2 regions of the Methylobacterium sp. A49B genome follow, and region 2 is predicted to be linked to the other one. Evidence: predicted binding sites of a transcription regulator. Region 2 holds the regulator's gene; the other holds the start of a gene.
What was found. Region 2 encodes PhoB, which activates phosphate uptake and scavenging genes when phosphate is short. Its sites were predicted from a motif close to TGTCATNNANCTGTCAT; they were not measured.
Positions count from the first base shown of each region.

Region 1: ACLBX9_RS23795 (inorganic phosphate transporter) is a predicted target of PhoB. The motif match lies at 2,544-2,560, and genes of this name have one in related genera.

Region 1 is NZ_JBKFBO010000118.1:37,452-44,161, reverse strand. Features, by position in the region: gene ACLBX9_RS23800 (transporter) at 1-790, opposite strand, end outside; gene ACLBX9_RS23795 (inorganic phosphate transporter) at 868-2,496, opposite strand; partial or broken gene ppk2 (polyphosphate kinase 2) at 2,768-3,682, shown strand; gene ACLBX9_RS23785 (metal-dependent phosphohydrolase) at 3,830-4,690, opposite strand; gene ACLBX9_RS23780 (hypothetical protein) at 4,749-5,129, opposite strand; gene ACLBX9_RS23775 (hypothetical protein) at 5,126-5,398, opposite strand; gene ACLBX9_RS23770 (hypothetical protein) at 5,737-6,024, shown strand; gene ACLBX9_RS23765 (MarR family winged helix-turn-helix transcriptional regulator) at 6,232-6,710, opposite strand, start outside.
Region 2 is NZ_JBKFBO010000114.1:59,939-66,648, forward strand. Features, by position in the region: gene pstB (phosphate ABC transporter ATP-binding protein PstB) at 1-524, shown strand, start outside; gene phoU (phosphate signaling complex protein PhoU) at 639-1,358, shown strand; gene phoB (phosphate regulon transcriptional regulator PhoB) at 1,546-2,241, shown strand; gene ACLBX9_RS20425 (protein-disulfide reductase DsbD family protein) at 2,248-4,416, opposite strand; gene ACLBX9_RS20430 (aminopeptidase P family protein) at 4,536-6,374, opposite strand; gene ACLBX9_RS20435 (hypothetical protein) at 6,503-6,710, shown strand, end outside.

The DNA of each region.
Region 1 (6,710 bases), on a different contig from region 2:
CCGACAGCGTGTAGAGCTGGCGGTTGGACGCTTGCGCGAGGTAGGAGGCCAGTTCCTCCTGCATCAGTCGGCTGCGGTCGGCGAGCAGGATCATGTCCCGATCGAGCGCGTCGAGCCTCTGCGCGATCCGGGCGGCGGCGGTGATAGCTAAATCGGGGATCTGCTCGTCGGTCGCCGCCGTCTCAAGGCGACGGAAGACGGCGCGCAGGCCGAGGAGTTGACGGTGCAGGCGGACCGCGTCCCGGCGGATCGGCCCGAGGCGCCGCCTCTCGCCGCGTACGCGCTCGTCGAGGATGTGATCCTCGATCTCGTCAAGCTCATCGGCCAGGCGTGCGCCGGTCTCAGTCATAGAGGTCACGACCTGATCGACGATGACGTCGAGCAGCTGGATCGGGGCCAGGATACCGCGACCCTCCACCGCCGTGTCGCGAGCGCGGTCCGGTCCGAGGACGGGGTGGCGCCGGCCGCTGACGAGCAGGCGCGGACCCATGACGAAGTGCAGGCGTCCGCCCGCATCGACTTTGGGGCTCGCATCGGACTCACGGACGAGATCGGCCACGACGCCGCCGATATGACCCGCCTCGACGATCAGTCGCTGGTGAGGGTCGCTCGCAAAGGCCATCCCGGTCAGATGCGGCGGGCCGAGCCGCCCTTCAGAGACCAGAGCCGGAAGGCGCGCATCGTTCAGGTTGAAGTGAAGCCAAGTGAAGCCCTCGCCGAAGCTCCCCGGAGCAGGGAGAGGTTCACCGCGTTCGACGAGGTGACCGCGACCGCTCGCGTCGAAGCGCATGGCCCAGAGCAGACCAGGAAGCGCCGGCTCGTCACAGAGAAGACGAGCCGGCGCTGTGGAACTGGGCCGCATCCGGCTCAGAACACGTGGCGGAGGATGAAGAACAACGTGCCGGCGATCAGGATGGCGGCCGGCAGGGTGAGGATCCAGGCCAGCGCCATGTTGCGGACGGTGGCGAGTTGCAGGCCCGAGCCGTTGGCCGCCATCGTCCCGGCGACGCCCGACGACAGGATATGGGTGGTCGAGACCGGCAGGCCGTAGAGTTCGGCCAGCCCGATCGTGCCGGCGGCCACGATCTCGGCCGAGGCGCCCTGAGCGTAGGTGAGATGGGTCTTGCCGATCTTCTCGCCCACTGTCACGACGATGCGCTTCCACCCGACCATGGTGCCGAGCCCGAGCGCCAGCGCCACGCAGACCTTCACCCAGCCCGGGATGTAGCGGGTGCCGGCGTTCAAGAGGTCGGTGTACCCCTTGAGGGTCTTCGTCTCCGCCTCGGAGAAGGTCGCGCCGGATTTCGGCAGGAGCCGGATGGCGTCGGCGGCGAGGTACATGTCGTTGCGGACGTTCGAGGTCGCCCCGGCCGGGACCTGCTGGAGCGAGCCGTAGTTCTTCACCGACGTCGCGATGTCGGTCGAGAGCGCGGCTAGGGCGCCGTAGACGTCCGGCTTGTTGAGGTCCTTGGCCTTCAGCGCATCGCTCACCGTCTTGCGGGCCTGGGCCGCATCGGGTTGCGCCGCGCCGTTGGACCGGCCAGCGAACACGCCGCTCGCGGCTTGCGAGGTCTGCACGAAGGCGGGGGTGGCGTCGGCGTTCATGGTGCGGTTGAGCGCGTAGGCGGTGGGGGCGGCGCCGATCAGGATCAGCATGATCAGGCCCATGCCCTTCTGCCCGTCGTTGCCGCCGTGGAAGAACGAGACCAGCGTGCAGGTGAGAATCAGCAGGCCGCGGATCCAGAGCGGCGGGGGCGCATCACCCTTGGGCGCCTCGTAGAGATCCTTCCGGCGCACGGTGAACTTCAGGGCGAGCAGCAGCAGGGCCGCGAGCACGAAGCCGCAGATCGGGCTGAAGGCCAGCGCCTTGAACACGCCGAGAGCCTGGTTCCAGTCGACGCCCGAGGTACCGTCCTGACCGCCCATGAACTGATTGGCGAGGCCGACGCCGAGCACCGAGCCGATCAGCGCGTGGGACGAGGAGTTCGGTAGGCCGAGCGCCCAGGTTCCGAGGTTCCAGATGATGGCGGCCAGGAGAAGCGCGAAGATCATCGCGTAGCCGGCGCCCGAGCCGACCTGCAGGATCAGCTCCACCGGCAGCAGCGTCACGATGGCGTAGGCCACCGCGCCGGAGGACAGCATCACGCCGAGGAAGTTGAAGGCGCCCGACCACACCACCGCCACGAGCGGCGGCATCGAGTGCGTGTAGATCACCGTGGCGACCGCGTTGGCGGTGTCGTGGAAGCCGTTCACGAACTCGAAGGCCAGCGCGATCAGCAGGGCGAGCCCCAGGAGCACGAAGGCCCCGATCGCCAGCGGCTCCTGGTGCACGGCATTCATGTCGGCGATCAGGCTGACTACGGCGTAGCCGAGCCCCGCCACCAGCACGAGCAGGAAGGCGATGATGCCGCCGGGGTGCATCCCGCGGTCGAGCGCGGGCTTGCCACTTGGCGCGTGTCCGAGGGAACCCGAAGGAGCTACGATAGCATCGGACATGAGAGCCTCGGCGGACCTGTCGTTGGCCCCGGGCGTAGATCGGCTCCATGACGGATTGGTGACATTCGCTGCAGAAGCCGATCTGTTCAGATGTCATTGTCCTGAGATCGGGCACATCTCGAGGGAGGCACACGAGGGGAATACGCTATTCGCCGGCAAAGACAGGCGTTCGATAGCCGCTCCATCGTGGAAAATCTCAAGCCGGCTTCTCAGACTCGTCATGGAAGCCTGCGCATATGCCAGCGGCTCAGGACATGATTGAGGTTCGGAGATGATGCACGATAAGAACTCGGCGCAGAACCGCGCCCTCGAGGCGTTTCGGCAGGAACTCGTCGACAGCTACGAAGAAGAACTCGAGCTAGGCCTCGAAGACGATCGGCTGGAGCATATCGCGGGACAATCTGGTCACGCTCACCTGGATCGCAAGATCTACTTCCGTGAGCTGCTGCGGCTCCAGCACGAGCTGGTGCGCCTGCAGGACTGGGTGCAGAACCGAAAGCTGCGCGTCGTCGTCCTGTTCGAGGGGCGCGACTCGGCCGGAAAGGGCGGCGTGATCAAGCGCATCACGCAGCGCCTCAACCCCCGTATCTGCCGCGTCGCCGCGCTGCCTGCCCCGAGCGAGCGTGAGCGCACGCAGTGGTACTTCCAGCGCTATGTCGCTCACTTGCCGGCCGCCGGTGAGATCGTGCTGTTCGACCGCTCTTGGTACAACCGTGCCGGTGTCGAGCGGGTAATGGGCTTCTGTACGGAACCGGATGTCGAGGAGTTCTTCTGATCGGTCCCTGAGTTCGAGCGCATGCTGGTGCGGTCCGGCATCGTGCTCGTGAAGTACTGGTTCTCGATCACCGACGAGGAGCAGGAGTTCCGCTTCCAGATGCGCATCCAGGATCCGCTGAAGCAGTGGAAGCTCTCGCCAATGGACGTCGAGTCGCGCCGGCGCTGGGAGGACTACACCAAGGCCAAGGAAGACATGCTGGCGCGCACGCACATCCCGGAGGCACGCTGGTGGGTGGTCGAGGCGGTGGACAAGAGGCGGGCGCGCCTGAACTGCATCAGCCACTTGCTGGCCCAGATCCCGTACGACACGGTTGAACACCCGCCCGTCCAGCTACCGAATCGGGTGCGCCACGCCGATTACGTCCGGGGTCCTGTTCCATCCGAGATGTACGTCCCGGCAGCATACTGACGTCGGATCGGGACGGCGCGAAGCCGCGTCCGCGCGCCGCAGGGTGCCGGGATCGAGCCTCTACGATGATCGTCGAGGGGCGCGGTCCGGACTGGATGCGCGGCGCGGCGATCGCACGCGTCGCGACTGCACCCGGTCAACGTGCCGTCAGGCCGAGTTCGGCCCCGCATGGGGACCCATGCGGCGGCGATCGTGCTCGATCGCGAAGACATGCGCGTAGAGGTTGGCGACCCAGCCCCTTCCCTCGACCGTCAGGTCCAGGAAGCGCACGGCGTCACCGATCACCGGCTCGACTCGCGACCAGAAGAAGGTCGGGTAGCGCTCCGCGAGGTCGGCCGGGCTGTCGTATCCGAGTTGCGCGTTGAGGCCGACCTCGGCGAATTCTTGGAAGAGTGCGTTCAGCTTGCGCGGGTAGAGCGGATCGCCAAGCTGCCCGATCAGGTCGGCGGCCCGCGTCAGACCGGCCTCGGTGCCCGTCTCGCGATGTTCGTCATCCTCCGGCACCGGAAAGCGGGTCAGCTCGATTGCCCGCACGATACGATCCGCATCGACCAGGTCGTGCGTGCCGAAACGCTCCCGCACCGCCAGTTTCGAACGTTCGATGTGGTAGGGCGCCAGAGCCGCGTCTGAGGCGCCTCGTGGCAGACCGATGGTGGTGCCCTGCGCGTCGACAACGAAGGCGTTCGCCCGGTCGCCCGAGCAGACGCCGCGCACGTAACCGATGTCGTGGTAGAGGGCGGCCAGGATCATGTGCAGCCAGTCCTCCGGCGTGACGCCCTGCTGGAGGAAGCGGCCGCGTAGGATGTCCTGCGCGACGAGCGTGACGAGCGTGGTGTGGTCGCTGTCGTGGTACAGCGCGTCGCTGCCGACGATCCGCTCGATCGTCAGGCGCGCCGAGGCCTCGATCACCTCGGCGTAGCGCGGCTCCCGGCTGCCGAAGGTCCGCTGGTAGGTCAGCGCGAGATGCTCGCCCAGCGAATCGGCGAGCATCTTCGTCACGTCGAACATGTCTGGCCCTCGCGATCGGTGATGGCGAGCACCGTCAAGCCTCCGACCGGATCGATCATCACTCGGATCGCTCATCGCCATGCAGGAGGCGTTCTTCGAGGTAGGTCGCGGCGTCCGCATAAAGTTCGAATCGCCTCAGCAGCACCGCGCGCTTGTCGGCCTTCGTCACGCCGTCGAGCTTTCCCTTGGCCTTGTCGGCTCGATCCCGCATCTTCTTGGCCATCTTCTCGAAGGCCGCCTCAATCTTAGCATTGACCTTCTCGCCCTCATCTTTAGCAGCGTCAGTTTTGCCGCGCACGAGCTTGGGGAAGGCACTCTTCGCGTCTTTCGTCACGATAAACCTCCGTGTGAGCTGCTTCGCGCCGAAAAAATGCGTCGAAAAGTTGGCCTCTTCAATTGAACGGTCGCCGACAATGCCCGGAGCCGCAGCGACGTTCACGTCCGTTCTGGCTCGGCGAGCAGGATGGCGGCCCGCACAGCCGCACGTCGAAGCGCCTCGTCAGCCCAGGGTTGACCCATCATCGTGCGGGCGAATGGATGCGAGGCGACGGCGGCCGCGGGATTGATGCGGTAGCCCTCTCCGAACGTCACCGTTCTGAATGTGGGATCGGCCAGATAAGCGTCCACGACCGCCGAGACGTCATCGTCGATGATGTCGAGCGTGGCGAACAAGTCGAGGGTCATGGGCCGCCTTGTCATGGCGGCCATATAGGTGCGCCTCAACGACAAAGTGACGACCCACAATCTCCGATGCGTTGCATCTGCTGGACGTCTCAGCGGGTCGTTCCGCGGTGCCGATCCTCGATGGCCAATTGCGACTTCACTCACGCTGGGCGATTGGCGAGGCAAGAAAAAATGGGCGCCCCTCGCTGTGAGGTGCGCCCCGAGTACGTTCCGGTCTCGGGAAGGAACGCGAAGTTCGATATGACCTCACGCAGCCGTGAACAAGGTGGGTCCTGCCGACAAACCCGGCGTGTGGCCGTGTCATCGAGGCGTCACATGCGTTTGGACCGGCGGCTCAAACCTATGTGAGCCGAGGAGATGGCATGACCTCTACCGAGGAACTCGCGGCGACGCTGCGCACCATCGCGACGCCGGGCATGAAGCCGAAAGCGATCCGCGCCGCAATCCGGGAAAGACACCCGGACGCGAGCAAGAAGGAGATTGTCCGCGCCGCCTTCTTCGCCGTGGCGGAGTCGGCGGCGAGCCAGGAAGCGACATCCGAGTTGCATGACTTCGCTCTGGCTGAGCGCGTCGCCGAAGAGAACGCGGACGTGGTGCTGCGGGTTGGCAAGCGCAAAAAGAAGAAGCGCTCCTCCGCGGATGCCGGGTGATCGCCGGCGCGTTGAGACACACAGGCTCATCAGAAGGTCTGTCCGCCTTTGCGACCGACCTGCCCTCCCAAGCCGACCAGTGGCTTCTGGCCAGATCGAGGCTGGCCGCATTGCGCCCTGTCCGACAAGGGCTTGCATGCGCGAAGCGGCGACAACAGCACCCTGAGCCCTGAGCGAATTCGGCTGCTGCGATGGCGTTGCCCTGGTTCACTTGGGCGGCGGATCTCGGTCATCGTCCCGGCTGTCGATGGGCAGCAGGGCGGCCAGAAGCCGGCCGCCCGGCCGACCCTCCGCTCCGAACAGGCGTTCCTGCACGGCGATCGCGACCGGCATGGCCTGCTTGAGGGCCGCGACGCCTGCCGCCGTCACCTCGACCAGCCTGGCGCGCGTATCCTGAGGGCTGCGCGGTCGCGCCACGAGGTCCTTGGCCTGAAGCGTCTTCAGGACTTGCGAGACCTGCATCGGGTGGATGTCGCCGAACCGCGACAGCGCCACCTGGGTGACGGGCTCACCGTTGCGCCGCATCCAGGCAGCCATGGCCAGCACCGTGAACTGCAGGTGGGTCAGACCGGCCGGTTCGAGGGTACGGTCGATTTCGCGCACGTAGCGATGCACGACCCGCCACAGCACGAAGCCGACGGCATTCTCGGGCGCCCCGAGGGTCTCGTTCTCGAAGAGGTCGCGGA
Region 2 (6,710 bases):
TCGATCTCAACGAGCTGCGCGCGCGCATCGGCATGGTGTTCCAGAAGCCGACGCCGTTCCCGATGTCGATCTACGACAACGTCGCCTTCGGCCTGCGCCTCTATGAGAAGCTGCCGAAATCGGAGCTCGACGGCCGGGTGGAGGAGGCCCTGCGCAAGGCCGCCCTCTGGGACGAGGTGAAGGACAAGCTCCGGCAGCCGGGCACCGGCCTCTCCGGTGGCCAGCAGCAGCGCCTGTGCATCGCCCGCACGGTGGCGCAGGGCCCGGAGGTCATCCTGTTCGACGAGCCGACCTCGGCGCTCGACCCGATCTCCACCGGCCGGATCGAGGAGTTGATCGAGCAGCTGCGCGACGAGTTCACCATCGTGATCGTCACCCACAACATGCAGCAGGCGGCGCGCATCTCGCAATTCACCGCCTTCATGTATCTGGGGCAGCTCGTGGAATTCGGTCCGACCAACCGGATGTTCATGAACCCGACCGAGCGGCGCACGCAGGACTACATCACCGGGCGGTTCGGCTGATCGGGCCGGACGCTCCGGCGAACCATACCGGCCTTCGCCGCCGCGGCGGCGGGGCGGCGGATCCCCGCCAGCCCCCGCGGATCGCGATGCGGGGCCCTTATCGAAGGATCCACCATGCCCGGCCATATCGTCAGCTCCTACGACACTGACCTGGAGGATCTGCGTCGCTCGATCTCCGAGATGGGCGGCGTGGCCGAGAAGATGACCGCGGAGGCGACCGACGCCCTCGTGCGCCGCGACGACGGGCTCGCCCAGGCGGTGATCATCGCCGACAAGCGCCTCGACGCGCTCCAGCGGGACATCGAGGAGCGCTCCGTTCTCCTCATCGCCCGGCGCCAGCCGCTGGCGATCGACCTGCGCGAGACGATCTCGGCGATCCGCGTCTCGGGCGACCTGGAGCGGATCGGCGACCTGGCCAAGAACGTCGCCAAGCGCGTGGTGGCGATCTCCGACCACGCCCCGGCGCAGAAGATCGTGCTGGGTGTCCGCCACATGAGCGACCTCGCCGAGGGACAGCTCAAGGATGTGCTGGACGCCTATGCGAGCCGCGACATCCAGGCGGCCCACGACGTCTGGGAGCGCGACGGCGAGATCGACGCGCTGTACAATTCCCTGTTCCGCGAACTCCTGACCTACATGATGGAGGATCCGCGCAACATCTCGTTCTGCACGCATCTCCTGTTCTGCGCCAAGAACGTGGAGCGGATCGGCGACCACACGACCAACATCGCCGAGACCATCCACTACCTCGCCACCGGCGAGACCCTGGCGGGCGACCGGCCGAAGAACGATGCGTCGAACTACGCGACGGTGGAGCGCGGGCAGGCTCCGTAGTCGGGCCGCCTCGACACAGGCGCCGGGGCGCGCTCATTCCTGTGGGGCGCCGCCGGAGAATCGGTGGGTACGGGTTGAGGCTGAGCGGCGCCTCCCGCACCTTCCGCCCGGCCGCCCGCTCCGGAGGGGGCCGGCGCGTCCGCAGGCTGAACGGCGCCGCCTCGTGAACGGGTCATCGAACGTGAGCATGCAAGTCCTGATCGTCGAGGACGAGGAGGCGCTGACCACGCTGTTGCGCTACAATCTGGAGGCCGAAGGCTTCCTGGTGGACACGGCGGCGCGGGGCGACGACGCGGAGCTGCTCCTGGCCGAGCGGATCCCCGATCTGGTCCTGCTGGACTGGATGCTGCCGGGCCTCTCCGGAATCGAACTCTGCCGCCGCATCCGGGCGCGGCGCGAGACCGAACGGCTGCCGGTGATCATGCTCACCGCCCGCGGCGAAGAGGGCGACCGGATCCGGGGCCTCGGGACAGGGGCCGACGACTACATCGTCAAGCCGTTCTCCGTGCCGGAACTGCTCGCCCGGATCCGGGCGCTGCTGCGCCGGGCCAAGCCCGCCCACGTCTCGGACCGTCTGGCCGCCGGCGACCTGGAACTCGACCGCACCGGGCACCGCGTCCGCCGCGGCGGCGAGGAGCTGCATCTCGGGCCCACCGAGTTCCGGCTGCTGGAGTTCCTGATGCTGGCGCCGGGCCGGGTCTTCTCCCGCGAGCAGCTCCTCGACGGGGTCTGGGGACACGACGTCTACATCGACGAGCGCACGGTGGACGTGCATGTCGGGCGCCTGCGCAAGGCGCTGAACAGCCCGCGCCAGCCCGATCCGATCCGCACGGTCCGCGGTTCCGGATACGCCTTCGACGAGACCTTCGCGCTGGAGGCGTAGCCCCGCTCAGCGGGCGAGCGCCGCGCTCCGGCCCGCGCCAGCCGGCACCGCCTCCAGGGCCGCCAGGACCGTCCCCTCGGTGAGGATCTGCGGCAGCACCTGCGGCGTCCCGCTGCCGCTGTAGAGCAGGTAGAGCGGCACGCCGCTGCGCCCGTGCTTCTCCAGAAGGCGGGTGATCTCGGGGTTCTGGTTGGTCCAGTCACCCTTCATGTAGGTCACGTCGCGCTCGGCCATCGCGGCCCGCACGGCCCTGGTGTTCAGCGAGGTCGCCTCGTTCACCGCGCAGGTGATGCACCACGCCGCGGTCATGTCCACGAAGACGGGGCGACGGGCCTCCACCAGGGCGTCGAGGCGGGCCTGGGTGAACGGCTCGACGCCGTCGGCGGCGGCCTGTGCGATCGGCGCGGCGCGGTCCCGCGGAAGCGTCGCGGCGACGGCCCCGACGGCGGCCAGCGCCAGGATTGCGGCGGCCTGCGCGATCCGCGAGGTCCGGGGTCCGGCGTGCCCGTGCTCCCAGGCCCAGGCGGCGAAGCCCACCAGCACGAGGCCGATCAGGGCCGCCAGGAGGCCGCGCGGATCGACCTGCTGTGCCAGCACCCAGACAAGCCACGCCACGGTGGCGTAGACCGGGAAGGCCAGGACCTGCTTGAGCGTCTCCATCCAGGCGCCCGGCCGCGGCAGCGCCCGCAGGGCCGGCGGCCAGAGGGTCAGGACCAGGAAGGGCAGGGCGAGGCCGAGGCCCAGGCTCGCGAAGACCGTGAGCGCCACGGCGGCGTTCTGGGTCAGGGCGAAGCCCACCGCCGAGCCCATGAACGGCGCCGTGCAGGGTGTCGCCACCAGGGTGGCAAGGACGCCCGTGAAGAAGGAGCCGCTCAGGCCGGGGCGCCGGGCGAGGCCGTCGCCGATGCCCGCGAGCCGGCCGCCGACATGGACCACGCCGGACAGGCTCAGGCCCATGGCGAAGAGCAGGTAGGCGAGCCCCGCCACCACGAGGGGCGATTGCAGCTGGAATCCCCAGCCGATCGCAGACCCGCCGCCCTTCAGGGCGATCAGCAGGGCGGCGAGCCCCAGGAAGCTCGCCAGCACCCCGGCGGTGTAGGCGAGGCCGTGCAGCCGCAGGCGCGACGGGCTCTCGGCCGCGTGCCGCACGAGGCCGAGGACCTTGATGGACAGGACCGGGAAGACGCAGGGCATCAGGTTGAGGATCAACCCGCCGAGGAAGGCGAACACCGCGGCGGTGGCGAGCGTCAGCGTGTCGATGTCGGGGGCGGGCGTCTGCGGGACCGGTACCGACGCGGCCGGGGCCGACGACGCGCTCACGGGAGGTGCCGGCTCGTCGCCGTACGCGAAGGCGAGCCGGCGCGATCCTCCCGCGCTCACCTCGTCCAGGGTGAGCACGCCGGGCAGGGAGCCGGGAACCGCGTCGGCCGGACTGCTGCGGGCCAGGGTGAGGTGGAGGCCGGTCTCGTCGATCGTCATGACCTGCGCGGCGGCGTTGTCGATCGCGGTCTCGGAATAGGGGAAATAGGCGGCGTTCCGGATCGCTTCGGCCTTCAGGCCGGTCGCCGCGAAGTCGAGCCGCAGCGTGTCGCCCTGGCTGGAGAGCTGCAGCGGCCACAGGGCCGGGGCGGGCAGGGCGGCGCGGGCGCGCGCGAACAGCGCGGCGTTGTCCGGATCGGGCTTGGCCTCGCCCACCGGCACGGTGAGGGCGAGGTCGGCCGAACCGGGGACGCATTCGGTCTCGCAGACGAGATACGTCAGCTTGGCCTGGATCCGGACCGGGTCGGCGGGGTCGAGGCTCGGCGGCGGCGTGACCGGCACGAGCAGCGTGACCTCGCCCTCATAGCCGTAGTTCATGAGCGTGGCGATCGGGATGCGCTCCGGGGCCGGCCACCGGATCGCACCGGCGTTGAAGCCCGCCGGCAGAGTCCAGGTCACCTCCGGGGGCAGCCCGGAATCGCCGGGATTGCGCCAGTAGACGTGCCAGCCGGGCTTCACCTGCATGCGCACGGCCAGGGTAAAGGGCTGCGCCCCCGCGACGGCTGCGGGCTCGGCGAGGAGGCTCGATCGCACGAGGTCCGGGGGCGTGCGGAAGCCCTGCGGAAGACCCTGCGCGACGGCGGCCGAGACGCTCGCGGCGAGCGCCAGGATCAGGATGGCAAGGCGGCGGATCATGCTGTCCCTTCGCGCGCAGGGCGGCCACGGTTTCATGAGTGCAGAGCTTTGCGCTGCGCGAGCCGGTCCAGGATCGGGGGCCATATCATGGGCGGCCTTGAAAATCGCCAGCCCGTGGGTCAGCCCGGGAGCGGCGAAGTCGCCGCGTCCAGCCAGCCGCGCGTCTCGGTATCGAGGCTCGGTCCAAGCGTTTCCCGCACCCGCGCATGGTACGCGTCGATCCAGGCGCGCTCCTCCGGATTGAGCAGGTCCGGTTGGATCAGCCGGCGGTCGTAGGGCGCGAGCGTCAGCGTCTCGAAGCCGAGCACCGGCCGCTCGCCGCCCGCGATCGCGCGGGGCTCCACCAAGACGAGGTTCTCGATCCGGATGCCGTAGGCGCCGCTCGCGTAGTAGCCCGGCTCGTTCGACAGGATCATGCCCGGTTCCAGCGCCACCGTGCCGGTCTTGGCGATCCGTTGCGGCCCCTCGTGGACCGACAGGAAGGCGCCGACGCCGTGCCCGGTGCCGTGGTCGAAATCCAGGCCCGCCTGCCAGAGGGGCGCCCGGGCGAAGGCATCGATCTGCGCCCCCGTGGTGCCGGTCGGGAAGACCGCCCGCGCGATGGCGACGTGGCCCTTCAGCACCCGGGTGAAGCGGTCGCGCATCGCTGCGGTCGGCGCGCCGACCGCGACGGTGCGGGTGATGTCGGTGGTGCCGTCCGGGTATTGCGCGCCGGAATCGATCAGGAACAGCTCGCCCGGCCGCACGGTCCGGTCGCTGGCGCGGGTCACCCGGTAATGGACGATGGCCCCGTTCGGGCCCGAGCCCGAGATCGTCGGGAACGAGACGTCGCGCAGGTCGCCGCCGGCCGCGCGAAAATCCTCCAGCGCCTCCACGGCGGCGATCTCGGTCAGCGTTCCGGCGGCGGCCGCGCCGTCGAGCCACGCGAGGAACCGCACGACGCTGGCACCGTCGCGGGCATGGGCGGCGCGCGTACCGGCGATCTCGGCGGCGTTCTTGACCGCCTTCATCCCGGTGATCGGATCCTTGCCGACATCGACGGTGCCGCCCGCCGATTCGATCTTCTCCTTCAGCGCCACCGCGCCGGTCGCCGCGTCGAGCCGGACGCGCGCGCCGCCCAGGGCGGCGAGCCCGTCGTCGAGTTCGTCGCGGGTCAGGATCTCGGCGACCGGGGCGAGGGCCGCGCGCAGGCTCGGATCGACGTTCGGCGAGACCAGGAACAGCCGCGCCGCGCCGTCGCGCGGGAGGATCGCGTAGCCCAGCGCCAGGGGCGTATGGCCGACATCGGACCCGCGCAGGTTGAACGCCCAGGCGAGATTATGCGGGTCCGAGATCACCAGCGCGTCGCAGCCTGCCTCAGCCAGGGCGGCCCGCACCCGCGACAGCTTCTCGGCCACCGGTTGCCCAGCGAGCGCGTCGGGATGTGTGACCACGGGACCGGCGGGCGGCTTGGGCCGCCCGGCCCAGACCGCGTCGACGAGGTTCGGGACGGCCCGTACCGTGCCGCCGGCCTTCGCCACCGCCCGCTCCAGGCGCGCGAGCCCATCCGGCGTGTGCAGCCAGGGATCGTAGCTCAGCACCTGGTCGCGCCTGAGGTTGCTGGCGATCCAGGCCTCCGGCGTCGTCTCGGACAGCGGCACGACGGTGAGGATCCCGGTATCGACCTGCTCGGGCGCCTGGAGGGTGTAGCGACCGTCCACGACCAGCGCGGCGGACTCCATCAGGATCAGCGCGGTCCCGGCCGAGCCGGTGAACCCCGTGAGCCACGCCAGCCGCTCCGCGTCGGCCGGCACGTATTCGGACTGGTGCTCGTCGGCCCGCGGCACGACGAATCCATCGAGGCCGGTCTCGCGCAGGGCGGCGCGCAGGGCCTCGATCCGCTCGGCCCCCTTGCGGTGGCTCGGATCGTCGAAGGTCTGGAAGCGGCGGCGCGACGGGGAGGAGCTGGGCTCTGACATGGCGCGAGCCTAGCGCCCGGCGGTCCCGGCTCGCAACCGCGCAGCCAGCGTTGCGGCGCGCCCTCGTTGAGGGTTAAAAGATCGCGTCCAATCTTATCACGCCGCGGAATTTAGCCTATTCATCTGCGATGCCACGCCGCGTTTATTATCGGATCTGCGACAGACCGGACGGCCGCTTCGACGCCGTCGTCACGATCGAACCCGACACCGTCGTCCGGCGCGACGGGTTCGCGTCGCTGGGCGAGGTCGAGGAGTGGATCGAGGGACTGCGCGTGCTGATGGCGGCGCTGGGTGCCCCGGTGGCGCAGGCGGACGCATCTTCGTCGACGGCGCCGG